DNA from 3 places in the Vibrio maritimus genome. Region 2 is predicted to be linked to each of the others. Evidence: riboswitches for the same ligand, from Rfam matches in the RefSeq annotation. Region 2 holds a riboswitch; each other region holds the start of a gene.
What was found. Region 2 has a riboswitch for thiamine pyrophosphate ahead of thiC (phosphomethylpyrimidine synthase ThiC). Riboswitches for the same ligand answer to the same signal wherever they lie in the genome.
Positions count from the first base shown of each region.

Region 1: another riboswitch for thiamine pyrophosphate. It lies ahead of thiD (bifunctional hydroxymethylpyrimidine kinase/phosphomethylpyrimidine kinase); the one in region 2 lies ahead of thiC (phosphomethylpyrimidine synthase ThiC).
Region 3: another riboswitch for thiamine pyrophosphate. It lies ahead of thiB (thiamine ABC transporter substrate binding subunit); the one in region 2 lies ahead of thiC (phosphomethylpyrimidine synthase ThiC).

Region 1 covers NZ_CP090438.1:2,854,277-2,858,506, forward strand. Annotated here, with positions in the region: gene LY387_RS13045 (glycosyl hydrolase family 18 protein) at 1-1,170, opposite strand, end outside; TPP riboswitch at 1,579-1,680, shown strand; gene thiD (bifunctional hydroxymethylpyrimidine kinase/phosphomethylpyrimidine kinase) at 1,747-2,574, shown strand; gene LY387_RS13055 (ABC transporter ATP-binding protein) at 2,580-3,374, shown strand; gene LY387_RS13060 (ABC transporter permease) at 3,358-4,155, shown strand; gene LY387_RS13065 (ABC transporter substrate-binding protein) at 4,173-4,230, shown strand, end outside.
Region 2 covers NZ_CP090438.1:28,937-33,166, forward strand. Annotated here, with positions in the region: rRNA gene LY387_RS00125 (23S ribosomal RNA) at 1-1,115, shown strand, start outside; rRNA gene rrf (5S ribosomal RNA) at 1,243-1,358, shown strand; tRNA gene LY387_RS00135 (tRNA-Asp) at 1,399-1,475, shown strand; gene crcB (fluoride efflux transporter CrcB) at 1,846-2,229, shown strand; TPP riboswitch at 2,287-2,386, shown strand; gene thiC (phosphomethylpyrimidine synthase ThiC) at 2,500-4,230, shown strand, end outside.
Region 3 covers NZ_CP090438.1:3,190,892-3,195,121, reverse strand. Annotated here, with positions in the region: gene mpl (UDP-N-acetylmuramate:L-alanyl-gamma-D-glutamyl-meso-diaminopimelate ligase) at 135-1,484, shown strand; gene LY387_RS14550 (flavin prenyltransferase UbiX) at 1,484-2,104, shown strand; TPP riboswitch at 2,182-2,302, shown strand; gene thiB (thiamine ABC transporter substrate binding subunit) at 2,445-3,443, shown strand; gene thiP (thiamine/thiamine pyrophosphate ABC transporter permease) at 3,570-4,230, shown strand, end outside.

The DNA.
Region 1 (4,230 bases), 750 kb from region 2:
GGTCATCGCGAAGATGTAATCCATATGAGGCACAGCATCGGCATAGTTCACATCTTCAATCTTGTCATAACCGACACCAACCGCAGATGTCAGTTCATAGGTACGGCCAGTCTCGACGGTTAGCTCATCTAGCATGATTCGAAGTTCTTGCATTAATGCTGCATAAGCATCACCGTCTTTCAAAGGATCACCAAGGTCGGGAGCGGCTCCTTGCCCACCTGGGTATTCCCAATCAATATCCACACCATCGTAGAACTTCCACGTCTGTAGGAAGCGCTTAACGGACGCAACAAATACGTCTCGATTTGCTTTATCAGTAAAGCTGTAGAAGGGATCTGAAAGGGTCCAGCCACCGATTGAAGGAAGGATTTTTAGATCGGGATTGCGCTGTTTGAGTGCCATGAGCATTGCGTAGTTACCTTTGATCGGTGAACTGTACTCATGCCCCGCTTGTGGGAAACTCTTTTGATAGGCCGCCCACGGATCGTGGATGACCACTTCATAGTCGGGCATTCCCTGACACGCTGTTTGAAGCGCATTAAAGCTGTTACCACCAACGGATTTAACTGACTCGTTTGGACCACAAATAGGAATAAAACCATAGATAATATGGGTTAGGTTATCGACGGGAATATTGTCCACGGTAAAGTCGCGACCGTAGATACCCCACTCGACAAAGTATGTCCCGACGACGGTATTTGGATCTGTATTGAAGGTCTTATTGTTAGGGTCAACGTTCATGGTGAGCGGCGCAAGGTGTGCACCATCAGTATCGGCAACAACCAGTTCAGCTGGCGCGCTACGGCTACACCCAGTAGCATCACACGCTTCCACCTCAACCTGGTAGCGACCTCCTTTCGCATACGTAAAGTTTGCTAAGGTTTGACTGCCCGAGATAGGACCGGTTGCAACCTTAACTCCATCAAAATAGATGTTGTAGGTGTCACCGGTTGTGCCACTCCATTGGTTAAATTGAATACCGATATCAGCGGCATCTTTATACTGCACCATCTGGTTGTAACCAGAGGTAGTTTCCATTGCGAGCTGAATCTTTGAAAATTGTAGATTGTTTGAGCCGTAGACATCGATAGACGGCGCAGCAGGAGCAGCCATGACGCTTTGACTCACTGCCAATGCGACCCCTGATAAGCCTAATAATAGTTTTTTCATTGCCATTCTCTTTCCTTGAAAGACGAAAAATTTCCTGCTCACAACTGTTTACAAGCTAAAACGGATCAAAAGTTCAATAACTTAAAATGTATTAAAAAGTTGTGAACATCGGTATTTATTAATAGGCAGATGTGTTTATTTTTTGTGCAAAAATAAAACTCACTTCGAGTCACCACTCAAAATTAGATCCTTTGTCTCAGGCATTTTCATTAACTCTTCAACCCTGTGCCCAGAATTTTTCACTCATTTAAAAGATCACAAAAGTCATAAATGCCAAACCCATCCACCAAGCAGATAGCCACCCTACCCACACATAAGAGAGGTGAATAACAATACATAAACCACATAAATAGCCGAAGCTGATCCGTTATTACTGGAAAAGTCACCACGCTTGTATGACAATGAGCCTCACATTAGTCGGGGGGCATTTATGCTGAGATCACCATAGTGGTGAGACCCGTTGAACCTGATTCAGTTAGCACTGGCGTAGGGAACTGATAGACAATGCAAAAAGACTCACTACCCAAGGTGTCTTTGGCAGGGCTATGGCTGTTCCTTCGCAGAAAAGGAGCATTTATGGTCACAGCATCGCAACACACCCCAATCGTATTAACCATTGCCGGCTCAGATTCTGGCGGTGGTGCTGGTATTCAAGCGGATATTAAAGCGATTTCAGCCACAGGTTCTTACGCCTGCTCAGTCATTACAGCGCTTACCGCTCAAAACACTCAAGGCGTAACAGGCATACTTGGCATTGACCCAGACTTCGTCAAAGCACAGCTTGATGCAGTTTTTAGCGACTTGAACGTTGTCGCTGTCAAAATCGGCATGCTGGCAGATGCCAATATCATTGGCGCTGTCGCCGAAAAACTTCGAGAATACCAACCACAATACATCGTTCTTGATCCGGTCATGGTTGCCACCAGCGGAGACCTTCTTCTTGAAAGTAGCGCCATTGATGCACTCAAAACACAACTGCTACCATTAGCGACCGTGATTACTCCTAACCTGCCAGAGGGCGCAGCACTATTAGGTTGTGATGTCCCACAATCTCAACAGGATATGGAAGCTCTGATCGACGCACTACGTGCTTTGGACACCCCTGCTATTTTGCTAAAAGGTGGGCACTTAGAGTCTGAGCAAAACAGTAATGATCTGTTGATTACTAATAGCGATGTTCAGTTCTTTAATACCACTCGGATCGCGACAAATAATACCCATGGAACGGGCTGTACCTTAAGCTCAGCGATAGCGTCCTTCCTAGCAAAGGGCAACGAACTGAGTGACGCAGTAAAACTGGGTAAAGATTATATTACCCAAGCGATAGCGCATGCTGATGAACTTAAGATCGGTAAAGGTCACGGCCCCGTCCACCACTTCTACGCCCTTAATAAAGGCGCCTAAGGCCAATGACGCCAATTCGTATTCAAGGAGCGACCCTAAGGTATTTGGGCGATAGCAGCGCAATATTCTCAGGGTTAGAAGTGACATTTGAACCGGCTACATGGACGGCTATTCTTGGTCCAAGTGGCTGTGGAAAATCGACGTTGCTACGCTACATAGCCGGGTTGCTCACTGATAAGGTCGAATTTTCAGCAACGGAGTTTTCCCCACCACTTGATGTGCTAGCCGGCCAGGTGGCCTACATGGCGCAGCAAGATCTGCTGATGCCATGGCTATCCGTGCTCGATAATGTGTGCCTAGCCTCTCGCTTAAATGGCAAGAAAGTGGACGCGCGGACTCTTCAAAAAGCACTGTCACTGCTGGAGAAAGTGGGGCTAGCGGATAAAGCCGCTTCAAACCCCAATGATCTATCTGGTGGTCAAAGGCAACGTGTCGCATTAGCTCGCACCTTAATGCAAGATAAGTCCGTCGTGTTGATGGATGAGCCTTTTTCAGCGCTCGATGCCGTCACGCGCTACAAGCTACAAGCGCTCGCAGCTAACCTGCTCAAAGACAAAACTGTGCTGCTGATTACCCATGATCCGCAAGAGGCGCTTCGTTTGGGTGAGCAGATCCTAGTCATGAATGGTAAGCCCGCGCGACTGCACAGCATTACTCCACCAAAGCAAGGAATACCTCGTGATATAGACGGCGAGTTCGCGGCTATTCAACAATCCATACTCGAGCACTTAGCTGGGAGTCACACAGAAAAACTCGATGTCGCTGAACGTCAAGGAGGCTCCCATGACGCCACTCGCTGAGGTTGCGAATCGAAGCCAAAAACAAGCGTCAAAGCAAGGTTTAAGCGCCATGATGCGCGTGATCATTAGCTTGCTGATTATCTTGGCTATCTGGAAGAGCATTGTGGTTATTTTTGATATGCCAAGCTTTATCCTCCCTGCGCCAGAGGCGGTATTTATAAAGCTTTTCGAACGCCATGATGTGTTGCTCAAGCATACCTGGGTGACTAGCCAAGAGATATTACTGGGTCTGTTACTTGGACTGTCTATGGGGCTTTTCTTTGCTCTACAGATGCTGCTGTTTCAGCCAGTAAAACGCTGGCTACTGCCGATTCTTATTACTAGCCAAGCGATCCCTGTATTCGCGCTGGCACCCATTCTGATGCTTTGGTTAGGGTATGGCATTGCCTCCAAAGTTGTCATGGCTGCACTGATTATCTTTTTTCCGGTAACCACCTGCTGTTATGACGGATTGCGAAATACGCCGACGGGCTATTTAGATCTCTCACAAACAATGGGCGCAAATCGCTGGCGTCAGCTTTGGCATATCCGCTTGCCTGCATCCTTGCCTGTACTAGCATCGGGCATTCGTGTTGCTGTGGTGGTCGCACCGATTGGCGCCGTTGCCGGCGAATGGGTGGGGTCAAGTGAAGGGCTTGGCTACCTCATGCTGCAAACCAATGCTCGAATGCTCATCGATGAGATGTTTGCAGCCCTGTTTATTTTGGCGGCTGTATCTGTCTCTCTCTACTTCATTACAGATTGGGCGCTAAGACGCCTTATCCCATGGGAAAATAACTAAATTCAAAAGGAAAAAGTATGAAATCCACGACAACTAAAGTCATCGCAGCGCTGCTCACTGCTATGACGACATTCG
Region 2 (4,230 bases):
GCACTGTGCAAAATCGTAAGATGACGTATACGGTGTGACGCCTGCCCGGTGCCGGAAGGTTAATTGATGGGGTTAGACTTCGGTCGAAGCTCTTGATCGAAGCCCCGGTAAACGGCGGCCGTAACTATAACGGTCCTAAGGTAGCGAAATTCCTTGTCGGGTAAGTTCCGACCTGCACGAATGGCGTAATGATGGCCACGCTGTCTCCACCCGAGACTCAGTGAAATTGAAATCGCTGTGAAGATGCAGTGTACCCGCGGCTAGACGGAAAGACCCCGTGAACCTTTACTACAGCTTGGCACTGAACATTGACCCTACATGTGTAGGATAGGTGGGAGGCTTTGAAACTAGTACGCCAGTATTAGTGGAGCCGTCCTTGAAATACCACCCTTGTAGTGTTGATGTTCTAACGTCGACCCCTTATCGGGGTTGCGGACAGTGCCTGGTGGGTAGTTTGACTGGGGCGGTCTCCTCCCAAAGAGTAACGGAGGAGCACGAAGGTGGGCTAATCACGGTTGGACATCGTGAGGTTAGTGCAATGGCATAAGCCCGCTTGACTGCGAGAATGACAATTCGAGCAGGTGCGAAAGCAGGTCATAGTGATCCGGTGGTTCTGAATGGAAGGGCCATCGCTCAACGGATAAAAGGTACTCCGGGGATAACAGGCTGATACCGCCCAAGAGTTCATATCGACGGCGGTGTTTGGCACCTCGATGTCGGCTCATCACATCCTGGGGCTGAAGTCGGTCCCAAGGGTATGGCTGTTCGCCATTTAAAGTGGTACGCGAGCTGGGTTTAGAACGTCGTGAGACAGTTCGGTCCCTATCTGCCGTGGGCGTTGGAAGATTGAAGGGGGCTGCTCCTAGTACGAGAGGACCGGAGTGGACGAACCTCTGGTGTTCGGGTTGTGATGCCAATCGCATTGCCCGGTAGCTAAGTTCGGAATCGATAACCGCTGAAAGCATCTAAGCGGGAAGCGAGCCCTGAGATGAGTCTTCCCTGGCACTTTAAGTGTCCTAAAGGGTTGTTCGAGACTAGAACGTTGATAGGCAGGGTGTGTAAGCGTTGTGAGGCGTTGAGCTAACCTGTACTAATTGCCCGTGAGGCTTAACCATACAACACCCAAAGGGTTTTGATGGACTCAAAGTAAGAACATTGAATGTGTATGAGAACACATTAACAGCTTTCCAGATATTTTGGCTTTTAGCTTTTTTGAAAAGCTGAAAACCAAAGCAGAATTTGCTTGGCGACCATAGCGTTGTGGACCCACCTGACTCCATGCCGAACTCAGAAGTGAAACGCAATAGCGCCGATGGTAGTGTGGGGCTTCCCCATGTGAGAGTAGGACATCGCCAGGCTTTAAATTTTGGACACTTGCATTAGCGAGTATGCCACTGCGGAGTGGTAGTTCAGTTGGTTAGAATACCGGCCTGTCACGCCGGGGGTCGCGGGTTCGAGTCCCGTCCACTCCGCCACTTATTAGAAAACCCGATGCGAAAGCGTCGGGTTTTTTATCATCTATAGTTTGGTAGCTTCCCTTTCAAGGAAGTCGAGTCCCGGTTGTATGCAACCCTAGACTGGGCGTCCCCGCCATTTATCAAGAAGCCTCGTTTAACGACGAGGTTTTTTTGCATTTGTAATTCTTTAATTATCTCGTACTGTATTCATCTGTAGCAATCAAACCACACTCAGTGCAAACGTTACTCCTGTAACTTTTGAATTTTTGGTAGGGTTCAGCCCACTACATCATCAAAATTTATCCTTAGTTTCCTAGATCTTCACTCGAATTTATAGAGTGTTCGTATATTATTACTCCCATCAGTAAGTTTTTTAAAAAGAGTGGTTATGGGACAGCTTTCAATTTTAGGCTTTATAGCAATCGGTGGGGCATTTGGCGCTTGCAGTCGCTATTTGATTTCTGAGCTTTGTGTGATGATCCTAGGGCGTGGTTTCCCTTATGGTACGTTAACCGTGAATGTTGTCGGTTCGTTTATCATGGGGCTGTTGATAGCGGCTTTTGAGGCAGAGGTGTTTGCTCCAGAGCCATGGCGTCAGATCATTGGTCTTGGCTTTTTAGGCGCATTGACGACATTCTCTACCTTTTCGATGGACAATGTATTACTAATGCAGCAAGGCGCATTTTTGAAGATGGGACTAAACGTGCTCCTTAACGTTGTGTTAAGTATCTCAGCCTGTTGGATAGGTTTTCAAATTTTAACCAAAAGTTAGTCAAAAACCACTCAACGGTTATTGAATGTTCGGAATCTTTTCTTCTATAATCGTTGCCAATACTTGTCGGAGTGCCCTCTGGGCTGAGACCGTTAATTCGGGATCCGTTGAACCTGATCTGGTTAATACCAGCGAAGGGAACAAGAGAATAAAAGTAACTTCACCTCTTTTATTATCAAATAGCTCGCGCTATTGCAGTTGATACCTCTTGTATTCACACATCCGTCAAGCATTTATCTTTTATAACTATATGATATATAAGGAAATGCTATGTCGACACGTAAGCAAAATAGACTAGACGCAAAGAACTTCATCGATACGTTATCGGTGACGCCTTATCCAAACTCAGAGAAAACCTATATTCAAGGTAGCCGCAGCGATCTGCAGGTACCGATGCGTAAGATCTCTCTTTCCGATAGTCTAATTGGTGGCAATCAAGATAACCCTGTATACGAGCCTAACGAGCCTATACACGTGTATGACACCTCTGGCTTATACACAGACCCTCAACATGACATCGACCTCTACAATGGCCTCCCAAAGCTCAGGGAGCAATGGATAGAAGAACGCCTAGATACGGAAGTACTAGACGGTGTGACTTCTGAGTTCGCCAAGGAGCGTTTAGCTGATGAAACCTTGGATGAGCTTCGTTACGGTCAATTACCTCGCATTAGACGTGGTGCCGATGGAGCATGCGTTACTCAACTTCACTACGCTCGCAAAGGCATTATTACTCCTGAGATGGAGTACATCGCCATCCGCGAGAATATGGGACGTCAAAAGCTTAAAGACGAAATGCTCACTCAGCAGCACCCTGGACAACACTTCGGCGCTAACCTACCAAAAGAAATCACTCCTGAGTTTGTGCGTAAAGAGGTTGCTGAAGGGCGTGCCATTATACCGTCAAACATCAATCACCCAGAGTCTGAGCCAATGATCATTGGTCGAAACTTTTTAGTGAAGGTTAACGCCAATATCGGTAATTCATCGGTCACGTCATCGATTGAAGAAGAAGTAGAAAAATTGGTGTGGGGTACGCGCTGGGGTGCCGATACCGTGATGGATTTGTCTACCGGACGAAATATTCACGAGACTCGAGAATGGATCCTTAGAAATAGTCCAGTACCGATCGGTACCGTTCCTATGTATCAAGCATTAGAAAAGGTAAATGGTGTAGCTGAGAATCTTACATGGGAAGTGATGCGAGATACACTGATAGAGCAAGCGGAGCAGGGGGTTGATTACTTTACGATCCACGCGGGTTTGCTCCTACATCATATCCCATTAACCGCAAAGCGTGTGACAGGCATTGTAAGCCGAGGTGGTTCTATTATCGCTAAGTGGTGTCTTGCGCATCATGAAGAGAGCTTCCTCTACACTAACTTCAAAGAGATCTGTGAGATTTGTGCACGCTATGACGTTGCGTTATCTCTAGGCGATGGGCTGCGCCCCGGTTCGATAGCCGATGCTAACGATGAAGCTCAGTTTGCTGAGCTTAGAACGCTTGGTAAACTGACTAAGATAGCGTGGGAACATGATGTTCAGGTAATCATTGAAGGCCCAGGCCATGTGCCAATGCATATGATTAAAGAGAACATGGAAGAGCAGCTTAAACATTGCCACGAAGCGCCTTTCTATACTCTAGGTCCATTGACTACAGATATTGCACCTGGCTATGACCACATTACCTCAGGTATCGGTGCTGCAATGATTGGTTGGTATGGCTGCGCTATGTTGTGTTATGTGACACCCAAAGAGCATCTTGGCCTGCCCAATAAAGAAGATGTGAAGACAGGTCTTATTACTTACAAACTTGCCGCACACGCTGCTGATTTGGCAAAGGGTCATCCGGGCGCTCAGATCCGTGATAATGCACTGTCAAAGGCAAGATTTGAGTTCCGCTGGGAAGATCAATTCAACCTCGCTCTCGACCCCGATACAGCACGCCAATTCCATGACGAAACCTTGCCTCAAGAATCTGGGAAAGTTGCCCACTTCTGT
Region 3 (4,230 bases), 420 kb from region 2:
AGAGTGTTAATTTGTATGATGAATGTCACATTTATTTGTCTAACCACTAACTTTCTCGCTTTTAACACGCGCTTTGGGTATATATAGCGACAATGGCGTAAACTAACACGCAACAAAGATTAAGAGAGCAAGTTATGCATATTCATATCCTTGGTATCTGCGGCACCTTTATGGGTGGCGCTGCCGTTTTGGCGCAGCAGTTAGGACATCGAGTGACGGGCAGTGATGCCAACGTTTACCCCCCAATGAGCACGTTATTGGAATCTGAGGGTATCGAGATCATCGAGGGCTTCGACCCATCGCAGCTTAACCCGGCACCAGACCTTGTTGTTATCGGCAATGCAATGAGTCGCGGTAATCCTTGTGTCGAGTATGTACTTAATCACAATCTTCGATACACCTCAGGCCCTCAGTGGCTACAAGAATTCTTACTGCATGACCGCTGGGTGTTGGCGGTATCAGGGACTCATGGCAAAACCACGACGTCCAGTATGCTGAGCTGGATATTAGAAGACTGCGGTTATCAACCAGGTTTCTTAGTTGGCGGGGTGTTAGGGAACTTTGGTCAGTCGGCAAGGCTAGGTGAATCAATGTTCTTTGTCGTCGAAGCGGATGAGTACGACAGTGCTTTTTTCGACAAACGTTCTAAGTTTGTACACTACCATCCACGCACCTTGATCATGAATAATCTAGAGTTTGATCATGCGGACATCTTCGATGATCTTGAGGCGATCAAGCGCCAGTTCCACCACTTAGTGAGAACCGTGCCAGGTAACGGTCGCATTATGGCGCCGAAAGCCGATAAAGCCTTGGTGGATGTATTGGGGCGTGGCTGCTGGAGTGAGGTCGAGCACACTGGTCCTGACGCTGACTGGCATGCGAATAAGCTAAATATCGACGGCTCACACTTTGAGGTCTACTTGCACGGCGAAAAAGTGGGGGAGGTCAACTGGGATTTGGTTGGCGATCACAATGTGGATAATGCGCTGATGGCCATCGCAGGTGCGAGACATGTGGGGGTAACACCGGATCTCGCTTGCGAAGCGCTGGGTAAGTTCATCAATACCAAGCGACGTTTAGAGCTAAAAGGCGAAGTCAATCAAGTGACGGTCTATGATGACTTTGCCCATCATCCAACAGCCATTGAACTCACATTGGATGGGCTTCGTAACAAGGTCGGCGATAAGCGAATCTTTGCGGTATTAGAGCCGCGCAGCGCAACGATGAAGCGTGGTGTACACAAAGAGACGCTGGCGCAATCTTTAACCAAAGCCGACCAAGTCTTCTTGTTCCAGCCAGATAGCATTGAGTGGTCCGTGCAAGACATTGCTGATGCTTGTATCCAACCAGCGCGCGTCAGTGATGATATCGATTCACTGGTCGCAATGATCGCGGATCAGGCTCAAGCGGGTGATCAAATCCTTGTCATGAGTAACGGCGGTTTTGGTGGCATTCATCAGAAATTACTGGAGGCACTTGCCTAATGAAACCGGCAGACAAAGCCATTACTCTAGCATTCACTGGCGCGTCAGGCGCGCCTTACGGCATGCGCTTGCTTGAATGCTTGCTTGCTCAAGATTACACCGTCTATCTTCTTATTTCTTCCGCAGCTCGCGTGGTGTTGGCGACCGAGCACGATATCAAGCTGCCAAGTGGTCCAGATGCGGCACACAAAGCCCTAGTCGAGCGCCTTAAGTGCGATCCAGAGAAGCTGGTTGTTTGTGGTAAAGAGGATTGGTTCTCTCCTGTTGCATCAGGTTCAGCGGCGCCTAAACAAATGATCGTTTGTCCTTGCTCTGCGGGCAGTGTGGCGGCAATTGCGCATGGTATGTCGGATAATCTGATCGAGCGCGCTGCGGATGTGGTGATCAAAGAGAAAGGTCAGCTTCTTTTGGTGGTGCGTGAAACGCCATTTTCGACCATTCATCTGGAGAACATGCACAAGCTGTCACAGATGGGCGTGACAATTATGCCAGCGGCACCTGGCTTTTATCATCAGCCTCAGTCTATTGATGACTTGGTGGACTTTATTGTTGCTCGCGTGTTGGACCATATGGGGCTTGAGCAAAACCTTGTGCCTCGCTGGGGATATGACCAACGATAATTGAGCGTGGGTTAACTGAAATTAAGGATAGATTTGGCGAATCTGTGACGAAAAGGTTACAATTCGCCTGCAAAAGGTTGTAACTCACGGGGTGCACTAGCAGTGGTGCTGAGAGAAGGCGAAGCCTGATACCCGCGTACTTTCGAGAACAGCCCTGATCCAGATAATGCTGGCGTAGGGATGAGGCTGCAATACTCACTGAGCATGTTCACTTGGTTTGAATCATGATGTCTGGTGACTGTTATTTCTGTCCATCGCATCGCGTTCAATAGCTCTTTGCTGCTATAGAACGTTACGACATTTTTTCTGGATCTGACAACAATAACTAAGGACAGAACCAGTGAAAAACCACTCAATCACCAAAGTCGCTCTAGCGACCGCACTTCTTGCGACCTCTCATCTTGCCGCAGCCGATACGCTGACGGTCTACACCTATGATTCGTTTGCTTCTGACTGGGGACCTGGTCCTGCGATTGAGAAAGCATTCGAAGCACAATGTGGCTGTGATCTAAACTTTGTTGCTCTTGACGATGGTGTCTCGATCCTTAATCGACTGCGCCTAGAAGGCAGCAGCACACAAGCCGATGTGGTGCTGGGTTTGGACAACAACTTGATGAGTGAAGCGAAGAAATCAGGCCTGCTCGGCAAGCACAACGCAGACTTGTCTTCCGTGTCGCTACCAAACGGTTGGAGCAATGATATTTTTGTCCCATTTGACTACGGTTATTTCGCGTTTGTGTACAACAAAGAGAAAGTGACTAACCCACCTAAGAGCCTTAAGGAGCTGGTCGAGCAGCGTGATGACCTAAAGGTTATCTTCCAAGACCCTCGCACCTCCACACCAGGACAAGGTTTATTGCTTTGGATGAAGTCGGTCTACGGTGACGATTCTAGTGCGGCATGGCAGCAGCTAGCGAAGAAAACCGTGACCGTGACTAAGGGGTGGTCAGAAGCTTATTCGATGTTCCTAGAGGGTGAATCGGATCTTGTATTGTCGTACACCACATCGCCGGCTTATCACATTATTGCTGAGCAAGATAATCGCTTTGTCGCGGCTGACTTTGCTGAGGGTCACTACACTCAGGTTGAAGTTGCAGCGAAAGTAGCGGGCAGTAAAAATCAGAAACTCGCCGACGAGTTTATGCAGTTCATTGTATCGGACGGCTTCCAATCCAACATCCCAACCGGAAACTGGATGTACCCTGTTGTAGATAGTAAGCTGCCAGAAGGGTTTGAAAACCTAACTGTTCCAGCGAAAGCTCTGTCGTTCTCACCAGATGAAGTCGCAAGCAATCGCAAAGCTTGGATTCGTGAGTGGCAAGCTGCGCTGATCAAGTAACGCCCAGAAATACGTTCGCCCTTCGTTTATATAGATAGGGGGCGAGCGGTTTTCGCTAACCGATGATGTCACTTTCCCATCCCTAGAGTGACTTTCTTCAGGCATCCACTTTCCATTGAGGTAACTGTGATTCAAACCCCTAAAGCTGGCTTAGTGGTCGCCTTGTTTATCGCAGTGTATGTGTCAGCGTCCCTGTGGACACTGCTGTCATACTCTTCGATCAGCGATATCGGTCTTCTCTTTACTGACCCGTATTATCAGCACGTTGCCAAGTTTAGTTTTTGGCAAGCAAGCCTATCTACGCTATTGAGCGTAGGGCTAGCCGTGCCTGTCGCTCACGCTTTCTCCCGTCGTCATTTTTGGGGACGAGAGTGGCTGCTCAAGTTGTTTGCTACCACTTTGGTGATGCCGGTTCTGGTCGGTGTGTTTGGTATTGTTGCCATCTATGGTAATCAAGGCATCATTTCAAGGTGGTTGAATGATGGCTCGGCGCTTTTTTCCATCTATGGGCTAAACGGAATTCTCCTAGCGCACGTTTTCTTTAATCTTCCCTTTGCTACACGTCTGTTGTTAGTGACCATCGAAGGCGTGCCGGAAGAGCAGCGTAAACTGGCGCTTCATCTTGGTATGAACAGTTGGCAATGTTTTCGTTTGGTGGAGTGGCCAAGGCTCAAATCGCATCTTCCCCATGTTATTGGGTTGGTCTTCATGCTGTGCTTTACCAGCTTTGCCACGGTAATGGCGTTGGGGGGAGGTCCACAGGCGACCACCATCGAGCTTGCCATCT